DNA from 2 places in the Paenibacillus sp. FSL E2-0151 genome. Region 2 is predicted to be linked to the other one. Evidence: a T-box and tRNA genes for the amino acid it is inferred to sense, from the RefSeq annotation. Region 2 holds a T-box; the other holds one or more tRNA genes.
The links. The T-box of region 2 lies ahead of ileS (isoleucine--tRNA ligase). A T-box ahead of a tRNA ligase gene usually reads a tRNA of that ligase, here a tRNA-Ile.
Positions count from the first base shown of each region.

Region 1: it has a tRNA-Ile gene. The T-box ahead of ileS (isoleucine--tRNA ligase) is inferred to sense a tRNA for this amino acid. The anticodon was not compared.

Region 1 is NZ_CP150308.1:385,329-400,329, reverse strand. It holds gene MHI55_RS02045 (hypothetical protein) at 1-448, shown strand, start outside; gene MHI55_RS02040 (helix-turn-helix domain-containing protein) at 823-2,505, shown strand; gene MHI55_RS02035 (ABC transporter substrate-binding protein) at 2,600-3,649, shown strand; gene MHI55_RS02030 (short chain dehydrogenase) at 3,873-4,478, opposite strand; tRNA gene MHI55_RS02025 (tRNA-Gly) at 4,663-4,733, opposite strand; tRNA gene MHI55_RS02020 (tRNA-Pro) at 4,746-4,819, opposite strand; tRNA gene MHI55_RS02015 (tRNA-Arg) at 4,836-4,912, opposite strand; tRNA gene MHI55_RS02010 (tRNA-Gly) at 4,919-4,993, opposite strand; tRNA gene MHI55_RS02005 (tRNA-Leu) at 5,002-5,088, opposite strand; tRNA gene MHI55_RS02000 (tRNA-Lys) at 5,098-5,173, opposite strand; tRNA gene MHI55_RS01995 (tRNA-Gln) at 5,183-5,257, opposite strand; tRNA gene MHI55_RS01990 (tRNA-His) at 5,269-5,344, opposite strand; tRNA gene MHI55_RS01985 (tRNA-Thr) at 5,442-5,517, opposite strand; tRNA gene MHI55_RS01980 (tRNA-Asp) at 5,541-5,618, opposite strand; tRNA gene MHI55_RS01975 (tRNA-Met) at 5,646-5,719, opposite strand; tRNA gene MHI55_RS01970 (tRNA-Val) at 5,737-5,812, opposite strand; tRNA gene MHI55_RS01965 (tRNA-Glu) at 5,819-5,890, opposite strand; tRNA gene MHI55_RS01960 (tRNA-Ser) at 5,906-5,997, opposite strand; tRNA gene MHI55_RS01955 (tRNA-Asn) at 6,001-6,076, opposite strand; tRNA gene MHI55_RS01950 (tRNA-Ala) at 6,078-6,153, opposite strand; tRNA gene MHI55_RS01945 (tRNA-Ile) at 6,187-6,260, opposite strand; rRNA gene rrf (5S ribosomal RNA) at 6,320-6,436, opposite strand; rRNA gene MHI55_RS01935 (23S ribosomal RNA) at 6,513-9,438, opposite strand; rRNA gene MHI55_RS01930 (16S ribosomal RNA) at 9,748-11,300, opposite strand; gene rocF (arginase) at 11,914-12,879, opposite strand; gene MHI55_RS01920 (ornithine--oxo-acid transaminase) at 12,869-14,089, opposite strand; gene MHI55_RS01915 (amino acid ABC transporter permease) at 14,231-14,887, opposite strand; gene MHI55_RS01910 (transporter substrate-binding domain-containing protein) at 14,911-15,001, opposite strand, start outside.
Region 2 is NZ_CP150308.1:4,829,581-4,844,581, forward strand. It holds gene MHI55_RS21750 (TraR/DksA C4-type zinc finger protein) at 206-943, shown strand; gene MHI55_RS21755 (DUF5665 domain-containing protein) at 982-1,341, opposite strand; gene ileS (isoleucine--tRNA ligase) at 1,507-4,605, opposite strand; T-box leader at 4,946-5,238, opposite strand; gene MHI55_RS21765 (DivIVA domain-containing protein) at 5,296-5,805, opposite strand; gene MHI55_RS21770 (YlmH/Sll1252 family protein) at 6,046-6,828, opposite strand; gene MHI55_RS21775 (YggT family protein) at 6,844-7,113, opposite strand; gene MHI55_RS21780 (cell division protein SepF) at 7,121-7,588, opposite strand; gene MHI55_RS21785 (YggS family pyridoxal phosphate-dependent enzyme) at 7,579-8,280, opposite strand; gene pgeF (peptidoglycan editing factor PgeF) at 8,287-9,186, opposite strand; gene MHI55_RS21795 (YlmC/YmxH family sporulation protein) at 9,238-9,630, opposite strand; gene sigG (RNA polymerase sporulation sigma factor SigG) at 9,805-10,587, opposite strand; gene sigE (RNA polymerase sporulation sigma factor SigE) at 10,699-11,421, opposite strand; gene spoIIGA (sigma-E processing peptidase SpoIIGA) at 11,433-12,413, opposite strand; gene ftsZ (cell division protein FtsZ) at 12,675-13,790, opposite strand; gene ftsA (cell division protein FtsA) at 13,941-15,001, opposite strand, start outside.

The DNA of each region.
Region 1 (15,001 bases), 2.6 Mb from region 2:
CTACGAGGCTGAAATTGATTGGGGATACGGCAAACAGACGCTGAGCTTCTCCAACACCAAAAAAGTCGATACCAAAGCGACAGGAGTCCAACTTCCTTCCCAGCAAGAAGCCTTGAACATGTTACTGGACAAGCTTCCGGGCAAATTGAAAAACTGGTCTGCCTCCAACTGGGGCAAGCAGCAATTGACTCAATCCCGTGCATATGGTCCAATCACATTCCAACGATATGAAGGTACATGGAGTGGTCAAGAGCTTACACTCGAAGTATGGCCGATCCGTGACGCAGCAGGTACAGGTATTGAGAATATCGTAGAGGTTTCTTTCAAAACCGATGATACTGTAGCCGTATCCGGACTGCGTACCCAACTGTTGCAGTTGCTGGAGAACAACAACTGGCTGATTCCGGCTGATGGCTTGAAGACACAGACGATTCTGGAAAGATACTAATCGCAAGCTCTAATTAAAAAGACAAGTTCCTCTTCCTGCGGACATCGTAGGAGAGGGGCTTGTCTTTTTTTGCGTAGTGAATTAAATGATCTGTTATTTAAGTAATTCTACGATTAACATCAGTTAAGATTTTCATTAATTATTCGCTCAACGGTTTAGATGATGGGAACTATGTATTGGCTATTTTCCAACTCGGTAACCTATTTCAATTCAAGTTATAGTGGAGAGTTACGCGGTTCAATGATTAGAATTCGCTATTTCATTTTCATATTATCATATGGACTTCTTATTTGTATGACAATATGCGATAATTGATAATTATTCTCAAACACATCATATGTAATGTTACTATCGTAAGTTAAGGAGGGATTCTGGTGACTTTGCAAGTCTTTCCACTGATATCTAACGGTGACCATACCCGTGACCTATATGCAAGATTCAAGACATCCGAAGTTCTCGATCAAGCGTCTTTTCTTGCCCCATTCGTATTAACGGATTCACATCTTCTGCTCATCTGTACTGGCGGTGAAGGCAATATCCGTATTGGGCATAGACAAAATCATGCCACACTCGGCAAAATGTATCTGATCCTGCCAGGAACAGCGATAGAATATACACCGGATGAGGTTCATCCTTTACAGGGCATAGCGATATATTTTGATATGTTGAAGCCTCTCTCCGACATCAATAAAGCTACTTCCGGATCTACTGTAATGGAGGTATACCAAAAAGGGTTACTTCGTTCGGCTTATGCCGATGAGTTACCGCATGAACTTTTTCAGGAATGTACCAGAATTGCCTCACAGCTCCATGAATGCATCTCTGTACCTCAAGAAAATCGTCCATTTCGTATTCAGACTTTGATGCATGAATTGTTAACCCATGTGTATGCTCCTCCCAAAGAAAGTGCAATAGGAGATTCCGAACACACCTCTGCTTTGGATCAAACGCTTGAACTTATTGAGCTTGGATATGCTGAGCATCTTTCTCGGGAAGTTCTTGCCGGAGTGGCAGGCATGAGTGTATGGCACTATTCGCGGGTATTCAAAAACCGCACTGGCATCAGTCCCATGGAATACGTGAATAGCATCCGCATGGACCGAGCCAAAGAGATGTTGCTCGTCCCCGGCCAAACCATCAAACATATCGCCTCACAGGTTGGTTTTCAGGACGAGTTTTACTTTAGTCGCAAATTCAAAAAATATGTTGGCGTGTCTCCCTCCACCTATCAGCGGCAGAAACGCAGCAAAATTGCGGCTCTCTCCTTCGGAACCACTGGCCATCTGCTGGCATTACAGATCATCCCCCATGCGGCATTGATCGATAACCGACGGGATCAACACAGGAATCTGTTTTTCTCGAATATCCCTTATCATCTGGGACGTAGCAAACGAATGCATCCTCATATCTGGCAAACCAACGTTGAGTTGTTGATGCAAGCGAGCCCTGACCTCATACTCTGTAATGAGTACGAAGCCCATACGTTAAAAAGAACGCTGCAGCGAATTGCGCCTACCATCGTTATCCCATGGAAAGGATTGAGCTGGCGGGAACACTTCATACAAGTTGCCTCCATTGTGGGACAGCAACAAGATGCTCAGCAGTGGTTGGAGCAGTATGATGACAAAGTAACCCATGCCAAAGAAATGCTTAGTCATCTCATCGGTAAGGATACGGTCTCCATCATTCATATCATGATGGGTCATCTGTTAATCTACGGGCGACGCAATGGGGGCGCTGTTCTATATAACGACCTGGGCGTGTCCCCTTCACACGATCTGCTTCCAGGGCAAGTCTATCGTGCATTGGATGAACAGGAGTTGCCTCAAATGGTTGGAGATCGCATGTTACTGATTGTGGACCAGGACTCAGAATCCCAGCAACGTTGGCATAAACTACAACATACTCAGCTATGGCAACAATTGATGCCCGTGCAGAACCAACATGTATATCTGCTAGATGAAATGCCTTGGTTGGATTATTCACCGTATGCTCATGATCAGATCATCGATGAAACCCTGAAACTTTTTGGTGGAACTCAGCACATTAATCCATGACCGGATAGCACAGAAGGCTATGTCTCCCCCAACATGAGACCGCTACAATATATAGTGTACTGAGAATCAATATCATTAGAAACACAGGGGGATTATGATGTACAAACAGCATTATGTCAAAATAACGGGGATACTGTTCATACTCGCCATGTTACTTGTTGCGTGTGGGCAGACACCTGCAAGCACTTCGCAGCCATCTGCAGATGGCGTAAAATCAGCTGCGGGGACAGATGGGGACTCATCCACTGAATCAGCTACTAAGACCGTGGAGAGCGCCAGTGGCAGCAAAGAAATCCCGGCACATCCCGAACGGATTGTGTCCATTAATATGGAGGACATTCTCCTCTCCTTGGAGGTACCACTGGTACTTGCTACACCTATTGGTCGGCAAGATTACCTGAATGAGCAACTTGAAGCTCAAGGCGTGGATGTCGAACCCATCAATGAAAGTGTCAATTTTGAAGCTGTAGTCAGCGCCAATCCGGACCTCATTATTGCCAATGCCAGTTTGGATGCCAAAATTCTCGAACAACTCGAGAAGATCGCGCCTACGATCACTTATGATCGCCGTAATTGGCAGGAATCTATCGTGCAGGTAGCTACTGCGCTGGATATTGAAGAGCGGGCTGAACAGCTTTTACAAAAAAATAAAGACCAAGTAACTGAAGCTCAGAAGCTCGCAGCCGATATCACCAAGACCAAACCTACAGCTGCATTCCTGCGCCTGGAAGAGAAGGATATGCGTTTGTTCTTCTCTTCCATTCCATCCACGCCATTTCCAGCTTCCAGTTATGTAGGAGCGGGTTATGAGGTTGGATTCACTCCCGATGCTCTCGTTACCAAACTCGAGGCAGAGAACCCGGATCGGATGAATGCCAGTATCTCGGTAGAACTTTTGCCTGAAATCAAAGCAGACTATCTGTTTATCGTGTCCATTAGCTCAGATGGGTCAGCTGAAGCGTTGCAAAAAACAAAAGATGAACTCAATGAAATCCAGCAACTCCAAGTATGGAAAAGCCTACCCGCTGTCCAAAATGGTCATGTCTATGTCCTCAATGCTAAGAAATGGCTCATTGACGGCCCCATTGCCGAATCGCTCAAACGTAATGAAATGCTCGAAGTTCTTGGACTACCTGCCCCATAATAGTCAATATACCTCTGTTTCATTCACAACAAACAAAAGGAGATCTACCGAAAATCCGGTGAATCTCCTTTTGTTTTAATATTTCAAATGGCCTCATTCAGTTCTGTTTCATGAAAAATCATTCTACATGCTTAACAGCTAAATGTATTTCATGTACACCTTTCTCATCCTGCAATTAATTAGGGATAGGTAATCATCAAAATCATATATAACTTTCCGGCTTTTAATATATTTTAAAATTTTGGGCTGTTTCAATCCCAAGTGCACTCTGGATAAACGTATTAGCCACTTTCTCTACAGGTACAGGATTAAATCCAATAAAGAAATCCTTATATTTTTCCGCAGACTCTACAAACAGATTAGGACTAACCGAATTCAAACGAATGCCTCTTGGTAACTCAAACGCTGCCGCTTTGGCAAACGAATCAATAGCCCCATTGACCATAGCACTTGATGCACCTTGCTCAATAGGGTGGTCTTGTATAATGCCACTGACCAGCGTGAAACTCCCCTTGTCGTTAATATAGTGCTGTCCAATCAATACGATATTGACCTGTCCAAGCAGTTTACCCTGCACACTAATCATATTGTTCTCAGGTGTCAGTTCTTCGAGTTTCGCATAATGGGTCTGGCCCGCCGCCACAATGACGTAATCAATATTTCTCACCGTTTCGAAGAGGGTAGTAATACTCTCTGTCGACGTCATATCCACCTGAACATCCCCGGATTGTCTACCTGCTGTAATAACCTCAACGGAATAATCTTTCAGTTTCGCAACAACGGCTTTACCTAATGTTCCGTTTCCACCAATGACCAGAGCTCTTTTCATTACTGTTTGTCCTCCTTTATAAACAAATACGGTTAATCAGATACGAATTGTTCTATTTATTTAAACAAAGATTCCATCCTTAATCAAATGACAATTGACCCTATTTTAAATAAATTACACTTATTCTTTTTAACACAAAAAAAGCCTTTGCTATAAGCAAAGGCTCTTCTATATGTTACTAGGAAGCGGGTGATGGGAATCGAACCCACGCTATTAGCTTGGAAGGCTAAAGTTCTACCATTGAACTACACCCGCAAATAAAAAAAATCGGGATGACACGATTTGAACATGCGACCCCCTGGTCCCAAACCAGGTGCTCTACCAAGCTGAGCTACATCCCGATACTTATGAGAATAATGGCGCGCCCTGAGAGATTCGAACTCCCGGCCTTTTGATTCGTAGTCAAACGCTCTATCCAGCTGAGCTAAGGGCGCAAATATTGGAGCGGAAGACGGGAATCGAACCCGCGACCCTCGCCTTGGCAAGGCGATGCTCTACCGCTGAGCCACTTCCGCAAAACATATGGTGCGGTCGAGAGGACTCGAACCTCCACGGGGGTTAGCCCACACGGACCTGAACCGTGCGCGTCTGCCAATTCCGCCACGACCGCAAAATATAATGGTGAGTCATGAAGGGCTCGAACCTTCGACACCCTGATTAAAAGTCAGGTGCTCTACCAACTGAGCTAATGACTCGTAATGAAATGGCTGGGGATATAGGATTTGAACCTATGCATGACGGAGTCAAAGTCCGTTGCCTTACCGCTTGGCTAATCCCCATTAAAAAATCATGGGGCGATCGAGGGGAATTGAACCCCCGAATGCCGGATCCACAAACCGGTGCGTTAACCACTTCGCCACGACCGCCATAGAGTAAGCCATTCATCCACTAAGAGAATCTTAGTATTAACAATTTTACTTGTAATATACATTCTATCACAAATTCAGATGTAAATACTAAAAATGGTGCCGGCGAGAGGACTTGAACCCCCAACCTACTGATTACAAGTCAGTTGCTCTACCAGTTGAGCTACACCGGCACGGTGTATATTTAATTAAAAAATGGCGGAACCGACGGGATTCGAACCCGCGATCTCCTGCGTGACAGGCAGGCATGTTAGGCCAACTACACCACGGTTCCAGATCACTTTCTCAAAGGAAAGTATAATTGCGGGGGCAGGATTTGAACCTGCGGCCTTCGGGTTATGAGCCCGACGAGCTACCGGGCTGCTCCACCCCGCGTCGTTATAAAGTTTATATGGTGGAGGCTGAGGGGATCGAACCCCCGACCCTCTGCTTGTAAGGCAGATGCTCTCCCAGCTGAGCTAAGCCTCCATAATATGACCCGTAGGGGATTCGAACCCCTGTTACCTCCGTGAAAGGGAGGTGTCTTAACCCCTTGACCAACGGGCCTTGCTAAAAAATATCTGGCGGAGAGAGAGGGATTCGAACCCTCGAGACGCTTGTGACGCCTACACGATTTCCAATCGTGCTCCTTCGGCCAGCTCGGACACCTCTCCATATGGCTCCCCGAACAGGGCTCGAACCTGTGACAACTCGATTAACAGTCGAGTGCTCTACCAACTGAGCTATCAGGGAATGGTGGAGCCAAGCGGGATCGAACCGCTGACCTCCTGCTTGCAAGGCAGGCGCTCTCCCAGCTGAGCTATGGCCCCATACACTGTGTATTTCTTGTTGTGGTCTTGCTATGGGCCCTGGTGGACTCGAACCACCGGCCTCACCCTTATCAGAGGTGCGCTCTAACCAACTGAGCTAAGGGCCCTAATATATATCCCTTATTCCTTGGCAAGGGGGGCAAAAAAAATACCCCAAAGGGAAATCGCTTGGCGGCGTCCTACTCTCCCAGGACCCTGCGGTCCAAGTACCATCGGCGCTAGAGGGCTTAACGGTCGTGTTCGGGATGGGTACGTGTGGAACCCCTCCGCCATCGCCACCAAACGCGTAGCTTACATTTCAGAGTTGTTGTTCTCTGAAAACTAGATTCGAAACGAAACATGCGAATTACAACTTGCTATTGGATAAGCCCTCGACCGATTAGTACTGGTCAGCTCCATGCATTGCTGCACTTCCACCCCCAGCCTATCTACCTCGTCGTCTTCAAGGGGTCTTACATACTGGGAAATCTCATCTTGAGGGGGGCTTCACGCTTAGATGCTTTCAGCGTTTATCCCGTCCGTACATAGCTACCCAGCGGTGCTCCTGGCGGAACAACTGGTACACCAGCGGTACGTCCATCCCGGTCCTCTCGTACTAAGGACAGCTCCTCTCAAATTTCCTACGCCCACGACAGATAGGGACCGAACTGTCTCACGACGTTCTGAACCCAGCTCGCGTACCGCTTTAATGGGCGAACAGCCCAACCCTTGGGACCTACTTCAGCCCCAGGATGCGATGAGCCGACATCGAGGTGCCAAACCTCCCCGTCGATGTGGACTCTTGGGGGAGATAAGCCTGTTATCCCCAGGGTAGCTTTTATCCGTTGAGCGATGGCCCTTCCATGCGGTACCACCGGATCACTAAGCCCGACTTTCGTCCCTGCTCGACTTGTAGGTCTCGCAGTCAAGCTCCCTTATGCCTTTGCACTCTTCGAATGATTTCCAACCATTCTGAGGGAACCTTTGGGCGCCTCCGTTACTCTTTAGGAGGCGACCGCCCCAGTCAAACTGCCCACCTGACACTGTCCCCGCACCGGATTACGGTACCAGGTTAGAACCTAGATACGATCAGGGTGGTATCCCAACGTTGCCTCCACGCAAGCTGGCGCTCACGTTTCAAAGGCTCCCACCTATCCTGTACAGATCGTACCCAAATTCAATATCAAGCTGCAGTAAAGCTCCATGGGGTCTTTCCGTCTTGTCGCGGGTAACCTGCATCTTCACAGGTATTAAAATTTCACCGGATCTCTCGTTGAGACAGCGCCCAAGTCGTTACGCCATTCGTGCGGGTCAGAATTTACCTGACAAGGAATTTCGCTACCTTAGGACCGTTATAGTTACGGCCGCCGTTTACTGGGGCTTCGGTTCACAGCTTCGGATTGCTCCTAACCACTCCCCTTAACCTTCCAGCACCGGGCAGGCGTCAGCCCGTATACTTCGCCTTACGGCTTCGCACAGACCTGTGTTTTTGCTAAACAGTCGCTTGGGCCTTTTCACTGCGGCCCCCTCGTGCTATTCACACTACCGGGGCACCCCTTCTCCCGAAGTTACGGGGTCATTTTGCCGAGTTCCTTAACGAGAGTTCTTCCGCGCGCCTTAGAATACTCTTCTCGCCTACCTGTGTCGGTTTGCGGTACGGGCACCATCACCTGGCTAGAGGCTTTTCTTGGCAGTGTGAGATCATGACCTTCGCTACTACAATTTTCGCTCCCCATCACAGCTCAGCCTTACAATGTGCGGATTTGCCTACACATCAGCCTCACTGCTTAGACGGACATCCATCAGTCCGCGTCACTACCCTACTGCGTCCCCCCATTGCTCATAACGGCTTACGGTGGTACAGGAATTTCGACCTGTTGTCCTTCGACTACGCCTTTCGGCCTCGCCTTAGGTCCCGACTTACCCTGAGCGGACGAGCCTTCCTCAGGAACCCTTAGGCTTTCGGCGGATCAGATTCTCACTGATCTTTTCGTTACTCATACCGGCATTCTCACTTGTATAATGTCCAGCGCTCCTTACGGTACACCTTCAACCCTTATACAACGCTCCCCTACCCCTGATGCAAAGCATCAAGCCATAGCTTCGGTGGTGTGTTTAGCCCCGTTACATTTTCGGCGCAGAGTCACTCGACCAGTGAGCTATTACGCACTCTTTCAATGGTGGCTGCTTCTAAGCCAACATCCTGGTTGTCTGTGCAACTCCACATCCTTTCCCACTTAACACACACTTGGGGACCTTAGCTGATGGTCTGGGCTGTTTCCCTTTTGACAATGGATCTTAGCACTCACTGTCTGACTCCCGGAAGTAAGTCTATGGCATTCGGAGTTTGACTGAGCTTGGTAACCCTTGCGGGCCCCGCACCCAATCAGTGCTCTACCTCCACGACTCTGTTTTCCGAGGCTAGCCCTAAAGCTATTTCGGGGAGAACCAGCTATCTCCGAGTTCGATTGGAATTTCTCCGCTACCCCCACCTCATCCCCGCATTTTTCAACATGCGTGGGTTCGGGCCTCCAGTGCGTGTTACCGCACCTTCACCCTGGACAGGGGTAGATCACCCGGTTTCGGGTCTACGTCCACGTACTAAGTCGCCCTATTCAGACTCGCTTTCGCTGCGGCTCCGGCTCTTCACCTTAACCTTGCACGGGAACGTAACTCGCCGGTTCATTCTACAAAAGGCACGCCATCACCCCTAAAACGGGCTCTGACTTTTTGTAAGCACACGGTTTCAGGTTCTATTTCACTCCCCTTCCGGGGTGCTTTTCACCTTTCCCTCACGGTACTGCTTCACTATCGGTCGCTAGGAAGTATTTAGCCTTGGCAGATGGTCCTGCCGGATTCATACGGGGTTTCACGTGCCCCGCACTACTCGGGATCCGTCTCGGAGGGAACAGACTTTCAACTACAGGGCTTTTACCTTCTTTGGCGGGCCTTTCCAGACCTCTTCGCTTAACCGGTTCCTTTGTAACTCCATGTGAGACGTCCCACAACCCCAAAGAGCAAGCTCTTTGGTTTGGGCTTCTCCGCGTTCGCTCGCCGCTACTGACGGAATCACTATTGTTTTCTCTTCCTCAGGGTACTTAGATGTTTCAGTTCCCCTGGTATGCCTCACACTAACCTATGTATTCAGTTAGGTGTAACTGGAAATTACCCCAGCTGGGTTTCCCCATTCGGACACCCCCGGATCAAAGCTTGCTTACAGCTCCCCGAGGCAGTTTCGTTGTTCGCCACGTCCTTCATCGGCTCCTAGCGCCTAGGCATCCTCCGTGTGCTCTTAGTAGCTTAACCATTTTGTTCCGGTTTCGGTCGCTCGCTTCCCTTGTTTTGCTTGCGCAAAGCCAAAAGTCGCTCTCACCCGATACCCTCACAAAAGCAATTTAACTACCTTTATACACTTGACTTGTTTGCACAAGTTCAGCTTAAAGGAATGTTCTAATTCGCGTTTGTTTCGTTTCGATATCTAGTTTTCAAAGAACAAGCTCCATGCAAAAGCAAGCTGTTTGAGAGTTTGAGCTCTCAAAACCGAACAACGAGTGAGTGTTTTGCAGCTAAGCTGCATATTTGAATGTTTCCGTTGCAGGAAACGATTCTCCATAGAAAGGAGGTGATCCAGCCGCACCTTCCGATACGGCTACCTTGTTACGACTTCACCCCAATCATCTATCCCACCTTCGGCGGCTGGCTCCTTGCGGTTACCCCACCGACTTCGGGTGTTATAAACTCTCGTGGTGTGACGGGCGGTGTGTACAAGACCCGGGAACGTATTCACCGCGGCATGCTGATCCGCGATTACTAGCAATTCCGACTTCATGCAGGCGAGTTGCAGCCTGCAATCCGAACTGAGACCGGCTTTGTTGGGATTGGCTCCATCTCGCGATTTCGCAGCCCGTTGTACCGGCCATTGTAGTACGTGTGTAGCCCAGGTCATAAGGGGCATGATGATTTGACGTCATCCCCACCTTCCTCCGGTTTGTCACCGGCAGTCTATCTAGAGTGCCCATCCGAAATGCTGGCAACTAAATATAAGGGTTGCGCTCGTTGCGGGACTTAACCCAACATCTCACGACACGAGCTGACGACAACCATGCACCACCTGTCTCCTCTGTCCCGAAGGAAAGATACATCTCTGCATCGATCAGAGGGATGTCAAGACCTGGTAAGGTTCTTCGCGTTGCTTCGAATTAAACCACATACTCCACTGCTTGTGCGGGTCCCCGTCAATTCCTTTGAGTTTCAGTCTTGCGACCGTACTCCCCAGGCGGAGTGCTTAATGTGTTAACTTCGGCACCAAGGGTATCGAAACCCCTAACACCTAGCACTCATCGTTTACGGCGTGGACTACCAGGGTATCTAATCCTGTTTGCTCCCCACGCTTTCGCGCCTCAGCGTCAGTTACAGCCCAGAGAGTCGCCTTCGCCACTGGTGTTCCTCCACATATCTACGCATTTCACCGCTACACGTGGAATTCCACTCTCCTCTTCTGCACTCAAGTCACCCAGTTTCCAGTGCGATCCGGGGTTGAGCCCCGGGATTAAACACCAGACTTAAATGACCGCCTGCGCGCGCTTTACGCCCAATAATTCCGGACAACGCTTGCCCCCTACGTATTACCGCGGCTGCTGGCACGTAGTTAGCCGGGGCTTTCTTCTCAGGTACCGTCACCTTGAGAGCAGTTACTCTCCCAAGCGTTCTTCCCTGGCAACAGAGCTTTACGATCCGAAAACCTTCATCACTCACGCGGCATTGCTCCGTCAGGCTTTCGCCCATTGCGGAAGATTCCCTACTGCTGCCTCCCGTAGGAGTCTGGGCCGTGTCTCAGTCCCAGTGTGGCCGATCACCCTCTCAGGTCGGCTACGCATCGTCGCCTTGGTGAGCCGTTACCTCACCAACTAGCTAATGCGCCGCAGGCCCATCCCCAAGTGACAGATTGCTCCGTCTTTCCAGTTTCCTTCAGGCGAAGAAAACAATTATTCGGTATTAGCTACCGTTTCCGGTAGTTGTCCCAAACTTGAGGGCAGGTTGCCTACGTGTTACTCACCCGTCCGCCGCTAACTATCAGAGAAGCAAGCTTCTCTTCAAGTCCGCTCGACTTGCATGTATTAGGCATGCCGCCAGCGTTCGTCCTGAGCCAGGATCAAACTCTCCAATAAAGTATTGAAAAGAGCGATAAGCTCATTTTGAATCTGACGAGATTAAAAATCTCATTTGTGCTCCAGCCGATTCAAGCCAAGGCTTGTCTCAAACTTTCGCGTTCATTCTGCAAGCAGAATGTTTACTCACTCGTTGTTCAGTTTTCAAAGATCAAACTTGTTTCGTTACCGAATGTTGTTCTCTTCAGCAACTCTTATATAATATCATGTCCGAACCAACTTTGCAAGCTCTTTTTTTAAGTTTCTTTCGAAGCTTATTTTATTCGCTTGCCGCACCGTGTAAACCGTGTTTTCTTGGCCGGAATTAGAATATACCATGTACAGATTTCAATTGCAAGTTTTTTTTCAATAATGATAATCAACTCACATCATCAGCACAATATGTAATCTGACGCCTGTACATACAAATAACTCTCAGCATCCTTATTACGGTGCTTCTAATATACATATCCATTAAACATAACCAGGGAAGCCACTTCCACTGCGATTGCAGTGGACAATTGATTGTGACTAGCCCTAGTTTTCGGAGATCTCAGTTTTCTTTCCTTCTATAATAACTAAGAAAGTATATTCCTTAGGCTCAGCCCACATACCCCACTTCACTTCTCAGCGCTTACAATATGCGCTTACCAAGTAACGAAGCGATCAGTTCCACACCAAGCCTTGCCGTATGTCTATTGTGATCAAACAATGGATTCACCTCAACCAGTTCCATCGACGTAACTTGATTTGTGGAAGCAAGTATCTCCAATGCATAATGTGCCTCTCGGTAATTCAGACCACCAGGTACTGGGGTGCCCACACCCGGAGCTTCCCGCGGATCCAGACAATCCATGTCGAAGCTGACATGAATACCATCTGTCCCTTTTCCCGCTGTAGCTATTGCTTCCTCAATAACTTGCTTTATTCCCATCCGGTCAATATCATGCATCGTAAATGCTCGGATTCCCATTCCCTTAATCTGCTCTTTCTCATACTCATCCAGATCACGCAGACCAATATAGACCAAGTTGGACGGATCAATAAACGCGCCTGCTCCAGCAATGTGCGACAGATTGAATGCAGTATGCCCCAAGGATGCAGCCACACTCATCCCATGCATATTACCGGACAAGCTGCGTTCTTCCGTATTCAAGTCTGCATGCGCATCAAACCAGATCACACCCAAATTCGAATAATGTGCTGTTAGCCCGGCAAAAGTACCAATCGCTACACTATGATCTCCCCCAAGCACAAGTGGAAAAGCCCCCTCCTCTACTGCACCTGATACTTCACTACACACCTTCTCACTGACCTGACGTACCTCATTTAAGTGTTTTACACGATTTCGCTCAATAGGGGCAGCAGGTTCAGAAGGACAATCTACCCGCACTTCTTTGGAAAGCACTAACCCCAGACTCGCAATCTCCCGCTTCAGTCCAGCTGTAATCAATTCATCAGGCCCCAACTCTGCTCCACCTCTTGCTCCACCAAGTCCAAAAGGAACCTTAATGATAGCAATATTACACCGCACAGATGTTTGACTTGTATTAATAGAAGTATCTTTTATTCCACCATGGACATCATCATCATTTTTCATGTAGGTCAGCTCCCTCATTGGTGATCAACACCTGCTCAATTCTCTCCAGTGCCCAGTCAATCTCGGACTCTTTAATCGTCAGTGGTGGGGCAAATCGAATGGTTGTCTCATGGGTTTCTTTACACAGCAGTCCAGTAGACATCAACCGCTCACAATAAGGGCGGGCTGGTTCATGCAGTTCAACACCAATAAATAAACCTTTCCCCCGAATATCCCGTATGGCTGAACTGCGAATATCTCGAAGTCTTTTCATAAAATAGTTCCCCAGACGCTCCGATCGCTCAGCAAGCTTCTCATCTTCAAGAACATCCAGAGCTGCTATAGCCACGGCGCAAGCGAGTGGGTTACCCCCAAACGTAGAACCATGAGACCCCGGCTCAAACAAATCAAGTATCTCCGCATCAGCAGCGATAGCCGAGATGGGCATGACTCCTCCCCCCAGCGCTTTTCCCATAATCCAGATGTCTGGTTCAACCCCTTCCCAGTCGGAGGCAAAACGGCGGCCTGTTCTGCCAAATCCGGTCTGGATCTCATCAGATACAGTCAACACCTGCTGGCTCTTACACAGAGCAAAAGCTTCTGCCAAATATCCATCAGGCGGGATAACGATTCCAGCTTCGCCCTGAATAGGCTCTACAAGAAAACCAGCCGTATTTGGTGTAATGGCCTGCTTCAGCGCTTCAATATCTCCATAGGGAATAATCCGGAATCCAGGTGTGAACGGCCCAAAATCTTTTTTATACTCCGCTGAAGAAGAAAAAGAGGTAACCGTCAGAGTTCTTCCATGAAAGTTACCAGAGCATACGATAATCTCGGCTTGATTTTCCGGTACACCTTTGCAACGATAAGCCCATCTACGTACCGCCTTCACCGCAGTCTCCACCGCTTCCGCTCCTGTATTCATGGCGAGAATCTTCGATTTCCCCGTGAATTGTGAGAGTTTCTGATAAAAAAGAGAAGCTGAGCTGCTGTGGAATGCCCGTGATGTCAGCGTAACCTGATCTGCCTGATCCTTGAGCGCCTGTATGATCACAGGATGTCTATGACCATGATTCAATGCAGAGTATGCACTTAACATATCCATATAACGGCGGCCTTCAGGGTCTTCCACCCATACCCCTTCCGCCTGTTCAATAACAATAGGGAGCGGATGATAATTAGGTGCAGCATAACGCTCCGACCAGTCAATTAACATTTTGGAATCTGACATACACACCCAACACCTTTCCAAAATATTGTATACAAAATACAATAACAATGTATGCGATGCCATGGCCATTTACGACTACATCTCTCTTTTTCCACTCCAGCCTACTCCAAGCCTTTCTCGAATCCAATCCTTTATCCATAGTTAGCGAGAAGTAGAAAGTCTACGTTCCAACCAAGAGAGTAAATTAGCCAGTGTAAATGTGATTATAAAATAGAGGCCGGCAGCAACAAGCAGCGGAGCAAGCGGCTGGAACGTAACACCCTGAATCGTTCTGGCCGTGTATATAATCTCGGCTATGCCGATCATGGAGACAAGCGAAGAATCTTTAATGATAATAATGAATTCATTACCGATGGCTGGAAGCATGTTACGAAAAGCCTGCGGCAGTATAATATAACGAAGTGTCATACCATTTGTCATACCAAGGGAGCGCGAAGCTTCGGTCTGTCCTTTATCAATCGCTTGAATCCCGGCCCTGAACACCTCCGCCATATAAGCCGAGCTATTCATCGTCAGAGCTACCACCCCCGACATAAATGCCGGCAAGTTCACACCTACAACCGTCAGACCATAATGAATAATAAGAATCTGTACGAGCATTGGCGTTCCTCGAATGAGTTCAATATACGCCGATGCCACAAATTTAATTGGCCATATTCGGGATATTCGTATTAGCGCCATGATTACACCCAGCAACGTACCAAACAATACACCGAAGAAGGAAAGTTCAAGCGTGACCCACGCACTTCGTGCATAATCCTGCCAATGTTCTAATAGAAAGGAAAAATCTAAATTCACGGCATATCCCTCACTCGTCCGGTTTATTCGCCGAGCATCTCATTCGCTTCAACGACGAACCGTTCAATATCTCCGTTCGTTTTGAGCTTTTCCAATGTAGTGTTGATCTGATCC
Region 2 (15,001 bases):
GTTCTTGTCTTTTCCAAACGATACCAGGCTTACGCCAGACTTGTTTATTGTAGCACAGCTGTTTGGAAATCGTCCACGACGTGCTACATCGCAACGCTTATGGCAAAAACGATAACATTTCCCTTCTGTAATCTTGCCCTCAATGGCACATCCTACAATAGAGTCAAAATCCGGATTCCAGCATGAAAGCAGAAAGGGGAAAATCATGTCACATTTTACTAACAAACAACTGCAATTTCTACGTTCCCAACTGATGTCCGATAAGCGCGATATTGAACATAGACTTTCGGAAAACGAGCATTATGGACTTGGAGACTCCCTTAAACTACAGACAGGTGAATTATCACCAATTGATAACCATCCTGGCGACATAGCCACGGAGGTGTATGAACGCGAGAAAGATATTTCCCTGCTGGAACATGATGAATTTCAATTGGAACGAATCGATTCTGCACTGCACTCCATTGAAGAAGGACATTACGGTACGTGTGCGGTCTGTCAGCAACCCATCCCTTATGAACGCATGGAAGCTGTCCCCTACACAAAATACTGCAAAAAACATCAACCAGAAACCGTTGTCTCTGAGAACCGCCCTGTAGAGGAAGAATTCCTTGCCCCGGCATTTGGTCGAACCAGTCTGGACGAGCGTGATGATCAAAATGGCTTCGATGGTGAAGACACTTGGCAGATTGTTGAAAGTTGGGGCACATCGAACTCACCAGCCATGGCTGAAGGACGCGATATCGACAGCTATGATGTTATGGCGATTGAAGCTACCGATGAAGTGGAAGGCTGCGTTGAAGCGTACGAAAGTTTTGTTGCCACGGACATCTATGGTCATGACGTCTCCATCGTGCGCAATAGGCAATATCGTCAGTACCTGGAGAACCGTGAGGGCGAGGGTCTGTTAGAACCGGATATGGAGACGGATGACATTTACTAAATGTACTTTGATATCTTTCACCTTTAATTACTAATCGCTTAGTAAGTGTTCATATCAAGCTGACGCTGGACAATGCGCACAATATCAGCGATGTAATCTCCAACAATGGGAAGATTGAGCGCCCCAAGTAGCTGCAAAACGTAAATGATCGTTGCTGCGAAAAAGGTAAACCCAATCGCAATCCCCACACCTCGTGCGGCTCCTGACAACAGGTTAAGTCCAATCAATTTCCATGGCCTGTTCAGCAATTCTGTGTATTGCGCAATTCGTGAACGTTCCAGTTCATTCGCCAGACGGTTTGTCAGGGTATGTAACTCTTCAATTTTGTCATGGGAATTCAGATTATCTGATGTTGATTGTTGTGAAGTGGATGCGGTTTGCTTGTCATGTTCGCTCATGTTTTGGTCAGTTCCTTTGATCAATATAGATTGACTGCACTATAGAATCATTGCCTTATTGCCTAAAAAACAAACGAGCCCAGATACAGGGAATATGTCCCTGCCACTGCGGCTCGTTTGTTTATACTCTATATTCTGTCCTAATTGAATGGGACATGCTCCGAATTACGCTTCGATGTAAATACCGATCGATTTGCCTCCGGCTTCAACACGTTCCATGGACTCATTTGGGCCAAATGTCACTTCGGTTACGAGAACATTTTCACGCAAGACATCATCAAACGCCTGAATAGCTTCCTGAAGGGATGCATCCACATCCAGTGTCAAACGTACTCTTTTCTCAATTGGGAGGTCCAGTCGTTTCCGGGTATCCTGCACAGCACGAACCACTTCACGAACCCAGCCTTCCTGTTCCAATGCTGGCGTGATTTCGGTATTGAGCGCAACCGTCAGACCGTAACCTGATGCTGAAGCAAAGCCTGATTTGGCCTGTTTATCAACCAATAATTCTTCGCTCGTCACTTGCAGCTCTTCACCTTCCGGTGAAACGATGTTCAGTACACCTTCCGAAACCACTTTACGCGTCTCATCGGCTGACATTCCTTTGAAGAAGTTTTGCAGGAACCCTACGTTTTTACCGTATTTCTTACCTGCGACCTTCAGGTTCAGCTTCAATGTAAAGTCAACGAATTCCGCATCATTATGCTCAGTACGGATTCCTTTTACATTGATCTCTTCTTTGATGATCTCTTCATAACTTGTCAGGTCAAAGCCTTTATCCAGGGAAACGATCAATTCGGACAGTGGCTGACGTGTCTTAATGCCTGTTTCGTTACGAACGTTACGGGCAAGTTCAACCACGCGGCGAGCCGTCTCCATATCCTGTTCCAGTCCTGCATCAATCAGCGCTTCATTAGCTACCGGATAGTCTTCCATGTGCACACTCTCACCTGTTGCAAGGTTCAGATAGATGTCTTCTGCCAGCATCGGTGTGAACGGAGCAACCAACTTCGCAGTAGTCACCAGTACCTCAGTCAATGTGCGGTAAGCGTCCAATTTATCGTCTGTCAGGCCACTTCCCCAGAAACGGTCGCGGGAACGACGGATGTACCAGTTACTCAACTCATCAACAAATGCTTCAATCGCTTTGGAAGAGTTCAGATAGTCGTTAACCAGCAGCGCTTTTTCTACAACCAGGATCAGGCTGTTCAGTCTCGACAGAATCCAGCGATCCAGCTTGTGTGCGGACAGTTGGAACGGGTGCTCCTGTGGATCAAATCCATCAATGGTAGCATAAAGCGTCAGAAATGCATGGGTGTTAACCAGCGTATCCACCATTTTGGATTTGGCTTCCCCTACGATACCTTTGGAGAAACGTTTGCTGTTCCACGGTGCACTGTCAGACAACAAAGCCCAGCGGAATGCATCTGTACCGTATTCTTCAATTACTTCCCAAGGATCGATAACGTTACCTTTGGATTTGGACATCTTCTGTCCGTTCTCGTCAAGAACGTGTCCTGTAGCCATAACCGCTTTGTAAGGCGCTTTGCCTGTCAAAAGGGTGGAAACCGCCAGCAAGCTGTAGAACCAGCCACGTGTCTGGTCAATTCCCTCACAGATCATATCCGCAGGATACTGCTGTTCGAATACTTCTTTATTTTCAAATGGATAGTGCTGCTGGGCAAACGGCATGGAGCCGCTGTCGAACCAGACATCGATCACTTCCGGTGTACGTTTCATCTCATATTTGCCACAAGAGCTCATGACTTTAACGTCATCCACATATGGTTTATGCAATTCAAGATTCTCTGGCACATCACCTACCGCACGAGCACGCAATTCTGCAATGCTGTGTGGTGCAAATTGTTCGCCAGTCTCCTCACACACCCAGATGTTCAGCGGAGTTCCCCAATAACGATCACGGCTGATATTCCAATCCACCAGATCCTCAAGGAATTTCCCGAAGCGACCTTCACGAACGTGACCGGGGTACCAATCCACTTCACTGTTGTTGGCAATCAATTGGTCCTTGATGGCTGTTGTTTGGATAAACCAACTGTCCATTGCATAGTACAGAAGCGGTGTATCACAACGCCAGCAGAACGGATAGCTGTGCTCATATTTTTCTTTGCTGAACAAACGTCCATGCTCAGACAGATATCTTACGATATCAATATCACAATCCTTCACGAAACGTCCGGCAAAGTCAGTAACCTCAGCAACAAATTTACCTTCCAAGTCCACCATGTTCACAAAGCTGATCCCATTCTCACGGCATACACGGTAGTCATCTTCACCATGGGCAGGAGCCATGTGTACGATACCCGTACCACTTGCATCCGTTACAAAGCTTGCACCCAGAATGATGTTGGCTTTCTCAGCCTGTACGTAGTTGAACGGAGGATCATACGTTTTGCCAACCAGATCGGCACCTTTCAGTGCACCGATGATCTCATACTCACCCTTGGCATCTTTCATCACTTTTTCAACCAGATTGGTTGCCATGATGTACACTTCATCACCTTGACGAACACGGGAGTAGTCCATATCCGGATTCACGGCAAGTGCAACGTGTGAAGGCAGTGTCCAAGGTGTTGTCGTCCAAGCCAGTACAAATTCTCCGCTGTCATTCAGTTTGAATTTCGCTGTAGCACTCAGATCTTTGACGTCTTTGTACCCTTGTGCAACTTCATGGGAACTCAGTGTTGTCTGACAAGAAGGACAATACGGGCTCACACGGTGACCACGATACAACAGGCCTTTCTCATGGATTGTCGCCAGGATGTTCCATACACTCTCGATGTAGTTGTTATCAAGGGTAATATACGGGTTATCCATATCCGTCCAATATCCGATACCTTCTGTCAGATCACGCCATTGTTGCTCGTATTCGAATACGCTCGCTTTACATTCATTAATGAATTTCTCCACGCCGTAATCTTCGATTTCCCACTTGTGGGAGATACCAAGCTTTTTCTGTACACCCAGTTCTACAGGCAGACCATGTGTATCCCAACCTGCTTTACGAACAACACGGTAACCCTTCATCGTGTTATACCGTCCAACAAAATCCTTGATTACCCGTCCCAGTACGTGACCGATATGCGGTTTACCGTTTGCTGTAGGCGGCCCTTCATAAAATACGAAGTTTGGCTTGCCCTCCCGGTTTTCGATGGATCTTTTAAATGTATTCTCCGTTTTCCATTTATCTAACACGCGTAATTCTCTGGCACGTGCCTTCTCTTTGACGTCAACTCGTTGCATGATGATTATCTTCCCTTTCTTTGGTTGGATTGTGGACCGTCCACAAAAAGCGTTTCAATCCCCCTAAATCCCCCTTGCCAAGGGGGACCCCATAGGCGCTCCGCCCTCTGGACACCCGGGATGGGTTGTCGGTGGGGGATCGGTTGCGCTTATGGGCGAGGGGTGGATGTGCGTAGTGGCGGCCATTTTGCGGCTGTTCCCTGCGTGAACGCCGCATGGCCTTACCGCGAGGCGGGCGTTGCCGGGTGCTTCGCTTTCCCGGCGGGCGGCTCTCTCCTTGAGGTCCCTTCGGGCCTCATGGACGTTCGCCTTTTTTGGACACAAAAAAGCCCCGTCCCTGGAAAGGGACGAGGCTATACTCGCGTTACCACCCTAATTCTGTTCATCACAAACCACATCCAGGCAAGCCTGGGTATGCTCTGTCATCAACAGCGCTTATGCCCTGCTAAACTACCGCAGGGTGCCGTTATAACGTACGGCTTACGGTTCGGCTTACACACGGAAATCAAGATCACCGCTTCAGCGTCACTTCTCCGGGGAGATATTCGGCTATAACTCATCCATTGGTTTGCACCAACCACCAACTCTCTGAGGGATGAGATCATAACGTACTGAACCCGTCATGGAATCACTATTCATTATGAATATAGTTATAGCCTCTTTGCAGACAAAAGTCAACCAGGCGACAGACTAATAAATTTCTTTCATCTCCCGCTCACGGTCACGCACTTCCTGCTCCCGGCTCTCCAGCACTTCCCAACCATCCTGAGTCAACAGTTCAAGCTGCGCTTCAACAAGCGTGCGGAAACGGGCACGATAAATCGAGGCCTGCTTTTTCAGTTCTTCCACTTCCAAAGCAATTTTGCGAGATTTGCCCAACGATTCGTTCACGATCCGGTCTGCATTTTTCTCTGCTTCCTTCACGATCAACTGCGCTTCTTTCTTCGCATTACCCTTCACATCATCAGCAGCTTCCTGCGCAATGATAATCGTTTTGCTAAGCGTCTCTTCAATTGTAGAAAAATGATCCAGTTTCTCCTGAACGGACAGCAACTGATTGCTCAGCTCTTTGTTCTCGCGAATGACGCCTTCGTAATCTTTGATGACTTGATCCAGGAATTCATTGACTTCATCCTCGTCATACCCGCGCAAACGTCGGGAAAATTCCTTGTTGTGTATGTCCAGCGGCGTTAATGGCATGCTGTCCACCTCCTGTTAAAGTTCCTTCCCGTCCAGAGAAGGTTTGCAGCATATGGGTACCACCCAAGGGGCCGTATCGTTGATGCCTAACCTTGGCAACGTATACGGAATGCAGGATCAGAATTGCATCCTCCAACGTTCATGTAAAGCTTTGACTTAATGTTTATCGGATACACCGCGTATTTTCTACACCTTTATGATAAACATTTCGACAAGAAAGCGGATTTTCCTGCAACAGACTCAGGCAAATTTGCCGATTTTCACTCGGCAACGCCCTTTTTTGGTCATCCCATCCTGTTCCATAACCTTGAAGCGGCCAAATCCCTGAATGGATACAACATCACCCGCTTTTAGCGATTTGGAGGGATCTTCCTCAACTTTCCAGTTCACACGGCAGCGACCAGCTTTGATCGGCGCCAGCACTTTACTGCGACTAAGCCGATACACATCTGCGCAGATTCCATCCAAACGAAGAGAAGCGACCGTGATGTCCATCGTCTCCAGTTTACTCTCTGACCATCGCATCTGATTCAAAGGAAGTAACTCTGTGAACACATGTAACCGATGCACCTGATTCAGTTGAAGCGATAAAAAAGCGCCGGTTTCCGCCGCCACCACTGTATGGCAACCGTCCTCCAGCACTTGGATATCCCCGATCTTTCCACGTTTCATCCCAAGCCCGAGCAGGGAACCCATATAGTCCCCATGCTCCAGCTCCGAGATTTTCTGATCATCAGACGTAATACTGAGCACCTGCATACCCATATCCTCATCATCCAGATACATATAATCAGGTGCAACCAGCGCACGCTTGCGTTCAGCAGCCTCGTAACCACCATCCAGACGAATCTGAACGTCGTTACGGCGATTGGCAAGAGTCTGTAATATAAAAACCTGTCTTGGATCAAGAAAGTCAGTTAGCTTCATGTCATGATACTTACCCGCCTGCTCAACCCAATCCGAAGCCTTATCTACAAAATCCCGCTCATCATGGCTAAAATGTTCGTAAATTTCACCGCTCATCTATGTCACCCTACCCTAATATGCAAAATACCGAAGTATGGAGATCAGCCCATTAAGCGCAAGTTGCAGAACGATCAGCGCCACAATCGGGGAAATATCCAGCACACCGAACAAAGGCGGTATAAATCGGCGAAACGGTCTTAGATATGGTTCCACTAATTTGCCCAGCCATTCACCGATGAAGCTTTCCCGCGCATTGGGAAGCCAAGACATCAATATGTAGACAATGACCATGTAAAAGTAAATCTGGTATAACGTGTACAACACGCTTTCAATCTGATACAAAAGTGGCTCACCTCATTCTGTTATAATCTTGCTCGCTGTCAGCCAGTATTTCCGTAATTGATCCCTGAATTTCAACCGTATCTGGCGTACAGAGAAAAATGTTTCCGCCGATTTTGGAAATACCGCCACCCAATGCATATACCGTGCCACTCAAAAAATCTATAACGCGCAGCGCTTGGTCCTGGCGAATTCGTTGCAAGTTCACCACAACGGTACGATGCGAACGCAGATGGTCGGCAATTTCCTGAGCCTCGTCATAAGAACGCGGTTCATACAGGACAACTTTAACATTTTTCTGGGAATGAATGCTCACCACATTATTCCCCCTTTGGTTTCTACGTTTATCGAGACTGGAGGTTTCAGCTTCCTGATGTTCAGCCTCATTTTCCTCCTGCGCAGCCATTCGTTCACGTTCCACAATCTCTTCCTCTTCCTGAAGTCCGAGGAAATTCATAAATTTATTCATTACGCCCATCGTGAACCCTCCTCTTTTCCTACGAGAATCGATCCTAGCCGTACCCAGGTTGCACCTTCTTCAATGGCCACTTCAAAATCATTGGACATCCCCATCGACAGTTCAGTCAATGGTTCTGCTGTAAGGGCTTGTCCATTCAGTTGATCTCTCAGCTCACGCAATCCACGAAATACGGGACGCGTCAGCTCCGGATCTTCCTCATGAGGTGCCATGGTCATCAGGCCAACGACCTTGAGATTGTTGAACGAACGAATATCACGCAAAAAAGAACTTGCCTGTTCAGGCTGTAAGCCATACTTGCTCTCTTCACCCGAAATATTCACCTGCAAAAACGTTTCCACTTGGATGCCAAGTGAAGCTGCTTTTTTATCCAACTCCTTCGCCAATGACAAACGATCCAGTGAATGTATGTAACGAAACTTGCCAATCACGTCTTTCACCTTGTTTGTCTGCAAATGACCGATAAAGTGCCAGGTCCCCTGCTGACCAAAAGCTTCCCATTTGGCCTGTGCATCCTGCCACCGGTTTTCTCCAATATGCTCAAGACCATGATCCAGCACCGATCCCGTTGTTTCAAGTGAGACATATTTCGTGACCGCAATCACATTCACATCATCACGATGACGGTTACTGCGCCGACATGCGTCCTCGATCTTCTGATTTACCTGTTGAATACGCTCCTCCAATGACACAGAGGGTCACCTCTCTTCCAGCCCAATCCAGCTCGCCATCCGCCCCGTAACACCATTTTCCTTCCGATAGGAGAAAAATAGTTCGGGATGACAACTTGTACACCATGTTGTACATTCGATATGATCCGGCATTATTCCTGCTTTCATCATAATGTGTCGATTACATTCTTTCAAGTTTAACATCGTTTTACCGTTATTCACGGCTCGATATGCTTGTTTAGAAGCAGAATCCTTGTATTTATCATTAACCGGGGAATCATCAAACCAAACCCGTACATGCTGCATGACCGCCTCATCCACTTCATAACAGCAATCCCCAATCGACGGACCGATTGCAGCTCGAATGTCCTGCCTACGGCTGCCATACTCCCGTTCCATCGTCTCCACCATGGATACAGCGATACCCGCGACTGTACCTTTCCAGCCGGCATGAGCAAGACCTACCGCCTGCTGCACAGGGTCATGGAAATAAAGCGGAACACAGTCTGCGTAGAAAGAAGTCAGCAGCACACCAGGCACATTCGTGACCAATCCATCCGTATCCTGCAACGCAGATTGACGATCAAGTAATCCTCTGCTCCGATCTTCAGCGGTAATTACAGCTACATGTTTGCCATGCACCTGCTCTCCACAGGTCCATGCTTCTGCTGCAAAACCAAGCTTCTCGGTTACAAGCCTACGGTTGTTAAGTACAACTTCAGGGTCATCCCCCACATGATAAGCACAATTGAGCGTAGCATACGGAACTTTTCCAACTCCACCATGCCTCGTCGTAAACCCGACTGACAGCTGTTCAAATTGCTGTGTCCAGGGCTCAACATATAATAATAACGGATCAGGACCGAAATCTGAATTTGGGTTCTTGGTCCGTTCAAGTAATTCTTTATCCAATACAAAGGGTTCCATTATCTCACCTCACCACTTCCAGTGTACCAAATGAGCCACATTCTGTCTCATTTATATCGTTCGACGCTGATTACGTTCCGACCGTTCAATGCGTTCCACTCGCTCTGTGCGGTTATGCTGCTGTTCATCATACAGGCGCGCTTCGCGATCACGCTCGTCATACGTATTTTCCTTCACCTCATCCATCTTCACCAGTATCACATCTGAACCAATCTTCACAATGTTTCTCCAGGGAATCACCAGATCCGTTCCCCCGCCAAAAAGACCCATAAAACGGCTGTACCCCGGCACAACAATCGCTTCAATTCGTCCCTGCTTCAGATCCAGCTCCAAATCACTGATCTGACCGAGGCGTTTACCATCCGTAATGTTAATGACATCCTTTGTCTGAAAGTCCGAGATTTTCATGCCTCGTGCCGCTACTTCGCTCGTATTTACTTTCATTCATTCCCGCCCCCTGTTATTCCTCTTCTGCCCGTTCTTCACGCTTCTATACAATATATGTTTCAGGGGCGAAAAATGTCCTGTTTTTCATCAAATGTGGAAACGGTCCAAAACAAAAAGACGACCAACGGTATACACTGCCCCGATTGATCGTCCTTCTGCCTTTGCATCGTGTTATGACTTTACATGTTTTTGCATCTGTTGTATCGCTGATTTCTCCAGACGTGATACCTGAGCCTGGGAAATGCCAATTTCATCAGCCACTTCCATCTGGGTTTTCCCTTCGAAAAACCGCATCGACAGAATCATTTTTTCCCGCTGACCAAGACGATGCATCGCTTCACGAAGTGCAATTTCCTCGATCCATGACACATCCTTGTTTCTGTCATCGCTGATCTGATCCATAACATAGATCGGATCTCCACCATCATGATAAATCGGTTCGAAGAGCGAGACCGGGTCCTGAATGGCGTCCAATGCAAAAACAACATCTTCCTTCGGCACATTCAGTACTTCCGCAATTTCGAATATCGTCGGTTCCCGGGAATTTTTATTCGTCAGGCTGTCACGGACCTGAAGTGCTTTGTAAGCAATGTCCCTCAAGGAGCGAGATACCCGAATTGGGTTATTATCACGCAGGTATCGACGGATTTCACCGATAATCATCGGCACCGCGTAGGTTGAAAATTTGACATTCTGGGATAAATCAAAATTATCAATGGCTTTCATCAGGCCGATGCAACCAACCTGGAACAGATCATCGACAAACTCCCCCCGATTGTTAAAACGCTGAATGACACTGAGTACCAGACGCAGGTTGCCATTCACTAATTTCTCTCTTGCTGAGCGATCATGGTGTTGCTGAAGGGAATGAAACAATTCCCGCATTTCAGTGTTGGTGAGGACAGGCAATTTTGCGGTGTCCACGCCACAAATCTCGACTTTGTTTCGGGTCATCGTGATTTACCTCCCAAGGAGAAACATTAATGTACATTATCTCCGGGGCAGGCTTTTTTATTCGTACTTGGCACCCTTGCCAGTAATACCCATTCTGACCAATGATGTATTTCAGACCATTTTATTGAACTCCTTGCGAAGTCTTTTAATGATTCTTTTTTCGAGTCGAGAGATGTAGGATTGGGAGATTCCGAGGAGATCGGCTACATCTTTTTGTGTCTTTTCTTCCCCATCCGTCAGGCCAAAACGAAGCTCCATAATCATTCGCTCGCGCTCCGTTAATTTTTCCAGTGCCTTGTGCAAAAGTTTCCGGTCTACCTGCTCTTCAATATTCCGATAGATTGTATCGTTTTCTGTACCCAATACATCGGATAATAATAGTTCATTTCCATCCCAATCAATGTTGAGCGGTTCATCAAAAGAAACTTCAGTTCGGATCTTACTATTACGTCTCAGGTACATCAAAATTTCATTTTCGATACAACGTGAAGCATAGGTTGCCAGTTTGATTTTCTTTTCCGGGTCAAATGTATTAACTGCCTTGATCAATCCGATCGCTCCAATGGAGACCAAATCCTCAATATTGATTCCTGTGTTTTCAAACTTTCGTGCAATGTACACCACCAGACGCAGGTTGCGCTCAATGAGCATCGCGCGAATGGCCGAGTCTCCCGAGGATAATTTTTGCAGCAAAAATTCTTCCTCTTCCCTTGTCAAAGGCGGCGGAAGTGCCTCACTTCCCCCAATATAATAAATCTCTTCACTTTTGAGTCCCAACAAAAATAACAGACGGTAATATTGCAGCTGCGCCACCAGTTTCCATTTCACAAGCATGTACGTTCCTCCTATACCACATTCAGCGGCTTTTCTGTTGCTCCCGCAGAGAGAGCCGTAGACTGCGCAGAAGCAGCGTCTTGCACAAGTTCAGGATGAATCACGGCCTGGTATTTCCCATCCGACGACAAAACACCTCCATCCAGCCCAATAAGTACCCTTGTCGTCTCATAACATGTTTCCTCCATCGTCACCTTCACCCGGTCTGGCTTCATTGCCAGCATAAACGCAGTCCCTTTGTTAATGCCCCGATAAGGCACCAGCCGCAGTCGATCCTGCCACTGAAAACTTTCCTGATCAAGCTCCAGAATAAGGTTGTCCGGCGCCTCGTCCTTGAGTCTACCCTTCCATGAAGCGGGTAACATGTCTTGCCATAACGAAACCTCCATTACCATGACCGGCATGCGCGATAAGGGATCTGTGAGTTGATTGCCCGTATCCAGAAGGCCTGTACAAGAAATGACTACCTCATCGATGCAGACCTCAACTTTACCCAAATAGGTCGTCATGCGATCCGTTTTCCGTTTGGAACTCTGCACAGCTTTGAATAAAAACAGGATAGAAAAAAATACGATAAACGTGAACCAGAAAGCAATTTTCAGATCAAATGACATACCGCCAGAAGCCGTGAACCAAATGCCGTTAAACAACTCACCGGAGCTCTGAAGCATGTAATGCACACCCAGAATACCTCCGGCAGCGACAAAATTAATCACATAGAAGGTACCGAGCGTCCTCGCAAAAGCCTGCAGACCTTTAAAACCAAAAGCAATCGTAAGCATGACCAGCGAGAACCCGAACTTGATCAGAAAGGTGAACATAAAATCAAACTCCGGTACAAACATCATGACCACGTATAATGCACCCACAATGGCTGACAGCAACCATCGCCACCAAACCAGCTTTGTCTTGCGCATCCAGGCGGTCATTCCGATGAGTGCACCGTCAATACACAGGTTTGTCAAAAAAATTAGATCCACATAAACAACCAAAGTCTTCACCTGCCTGCGCGCAACATATCGAAATACCGGTACCCGATATCCTGATATTCATGAGCATATTCACAAGTATACGGAGCCCCCTGTTCAAAGTCTGTCTAATCATGGGGGTGTGGTTCCAACTTTTTTTGTCGGAATTGCTCAGGCCCTTTGTTCAGAATTTGTTCATTACTGTATGCTATGATATCTAAATAAACAGAAAAAACCCGGTCGCTCCATAAGGAGTACCGGGTTTCCATTAAATTGATTTGCGTATTAATCGTTGTTATTATTGCGTGAACGATTGCGTAAAAATGTCGGAATGTCCAGCTGATCATTGCTCGGCTGATTTCCGAAAGGACGCAGGTTCGGCGAACGTGTATCCGTCGTCTCCGCTGTTGCTGGAGCTGGCTTACGTCCTGGTGGTGGTGGAGCAGGTTTATCTTCAAAACCGGTTGCAATAACCGTAACCTTAATCTCCTCTTTCAGGTCTTCGTCAATGATGGCACCAAAGATCATATTCACTTCCGGGTCGGAAGCAGAAGTTACGATCTCTGCCGCTTCGTTCACTTCATACAGGGACAGATTAACGCCACCCGTAATATTCATGATTACGCCGCGAGCACCTTCAATTGAAGTTTCCAACAAAGGACTCATAATGGCTTTCCGTGCTGCTTCTGCGGCACGATTCTCACCAGTTGATTCACCAATTCCCATAAGGGCTGAACCACGTTCGTGCATAATCGTTTTGACGTCAGCAAAGTCAAGGTTGATTAGACCCGGTACAGCGATCAAATCAGAGATGCCTTGTACAGCTTGACGAAGTACGTTATCCGCTTGACGGAATGCTTCAAGCATAGGAGTCTTTTTGTCTACGATCTCGAGCAAACGATCATTAGGAATCACGATCAGTGTGTCGACTTTTTCCTTGAGAGCTTCAATACCTTGCTCTGCATGGCTGGAACGCTTGCGTCCTTCAAATGTAAATGGACGAGTTACGACACCAACGGTAAGTGCACCACACTCTTTAGCGATTTCGGCAATAACCGGAGCCGCACCTGTACCTGTACCACCGCCCATACCGGCTGTAACAAATACCATGTCTGCACCTTTCAACGTGTTCATGATCAGATCGCGGGACTCTTCCGCTGCTTTTTTACCTACATCCGGGTTGGCGCCAGCACCAAGACCACGAGTCAATTTATCACCGATTTGCAATTTATGCTCGGATTTCGCCAGGTGTAACGCCTGAGCATCCGTATTCACCGTAATAAATTCAACACCTTGTACACCATTTTCAATCATACGGTTGACTGCATTGCTTCCGCCGCCGCCTACACCGATGACTTTAATTTGAGCCAAGCTCTCCATCTCGAAATCAAATTCCAACATATTATTCCATCTCCCCCTCAATGTGCATGGATGGCCCGTCCAATTTTTGATTTGAACCGAATCAATTTCATATATCGACGAACGAAAGCGTTTATTTTAGTACCGGCGCATTCAGACGGCTTCAAGAATGTATGAAATGGATCCAACCTGTTATATAAATTCGCTGAACATATTCTTCAGCCGCTCGAACAGACCGGGTTTTTGCTCCGATTCCTGTGCCGAATTTGGCTTCGGACGGTTGGTCGGTTTCTTGTTGTTATTATTGTTGTTGTTGTTATTTCCACCGCCGTTATTGATCGAGGGACGAATGCGCAAACTGCGAATTACACTGTGCAATATGCCGACTCCGCTTGTAAACCCGGGGTCACGCACACCAATATAATCCGGAACTGCAACTCGTACCGAAGCAGCAAGCTCATGCTGAGCGACCTGCAGAACCCCCGGCATAGAGACCGTACCTCCCGTTAGTATATAACCTCCAGGAAGCTCGTTGTAACCAAGACGCTTCACTTCTTGGGATATCATCTGGAATATTTCTTGAACCCTAGGTTCAATAATTGCTGCCAGATCCTCCTGTGAAAACTCCTTGTCTACATTACTGCCAATTCGGGTGACTTTGAACATCACATCCGCAGCAGCATCATCCAACCAGGCACAGCCATATTTCAGTTTCACCTTCTCCGCCTGATCCGTTAACGTGCGTAAGCCATAGGCGATATCATTTGTTACGAATTCCCCACCTATAGGCAACGTTGATGTTGCAACAAGACTGTCTTCTTCAAAAATGGCGATGGTTGTTGCACCTGCTCCAATATCAACAAGCACTGAACCCATCGTTTTTTCATCTTTGGACAAAGCCAGTTGACCCGCTCCAAGCGACATGAGAACCAGATCGCTTACTTTCAGACCCGCTTTTTCCACGCAGCGCAAAAGATTATGTATCGCGGTTTTTGCACCCGTTATGATCGTTGCTTCAACTTCCAGACGAACACCAATCATACCACGGGGGTCCTGTATTCCCTCCAAGCCATCCACAACATATTGCTTGGCGACAACATCAATAATTTCCCGTTCCGGCGGAACTGCAATGACTTCGGCTGCTTTCAACACCCGTTCCATGTCTTCTTCTCCGATTTCACGATCCTCGTTAGACACAGCCACGACGCCGTGACTGCTCATCAGTCCGATATGATTTCCCGAGATTCCAACAT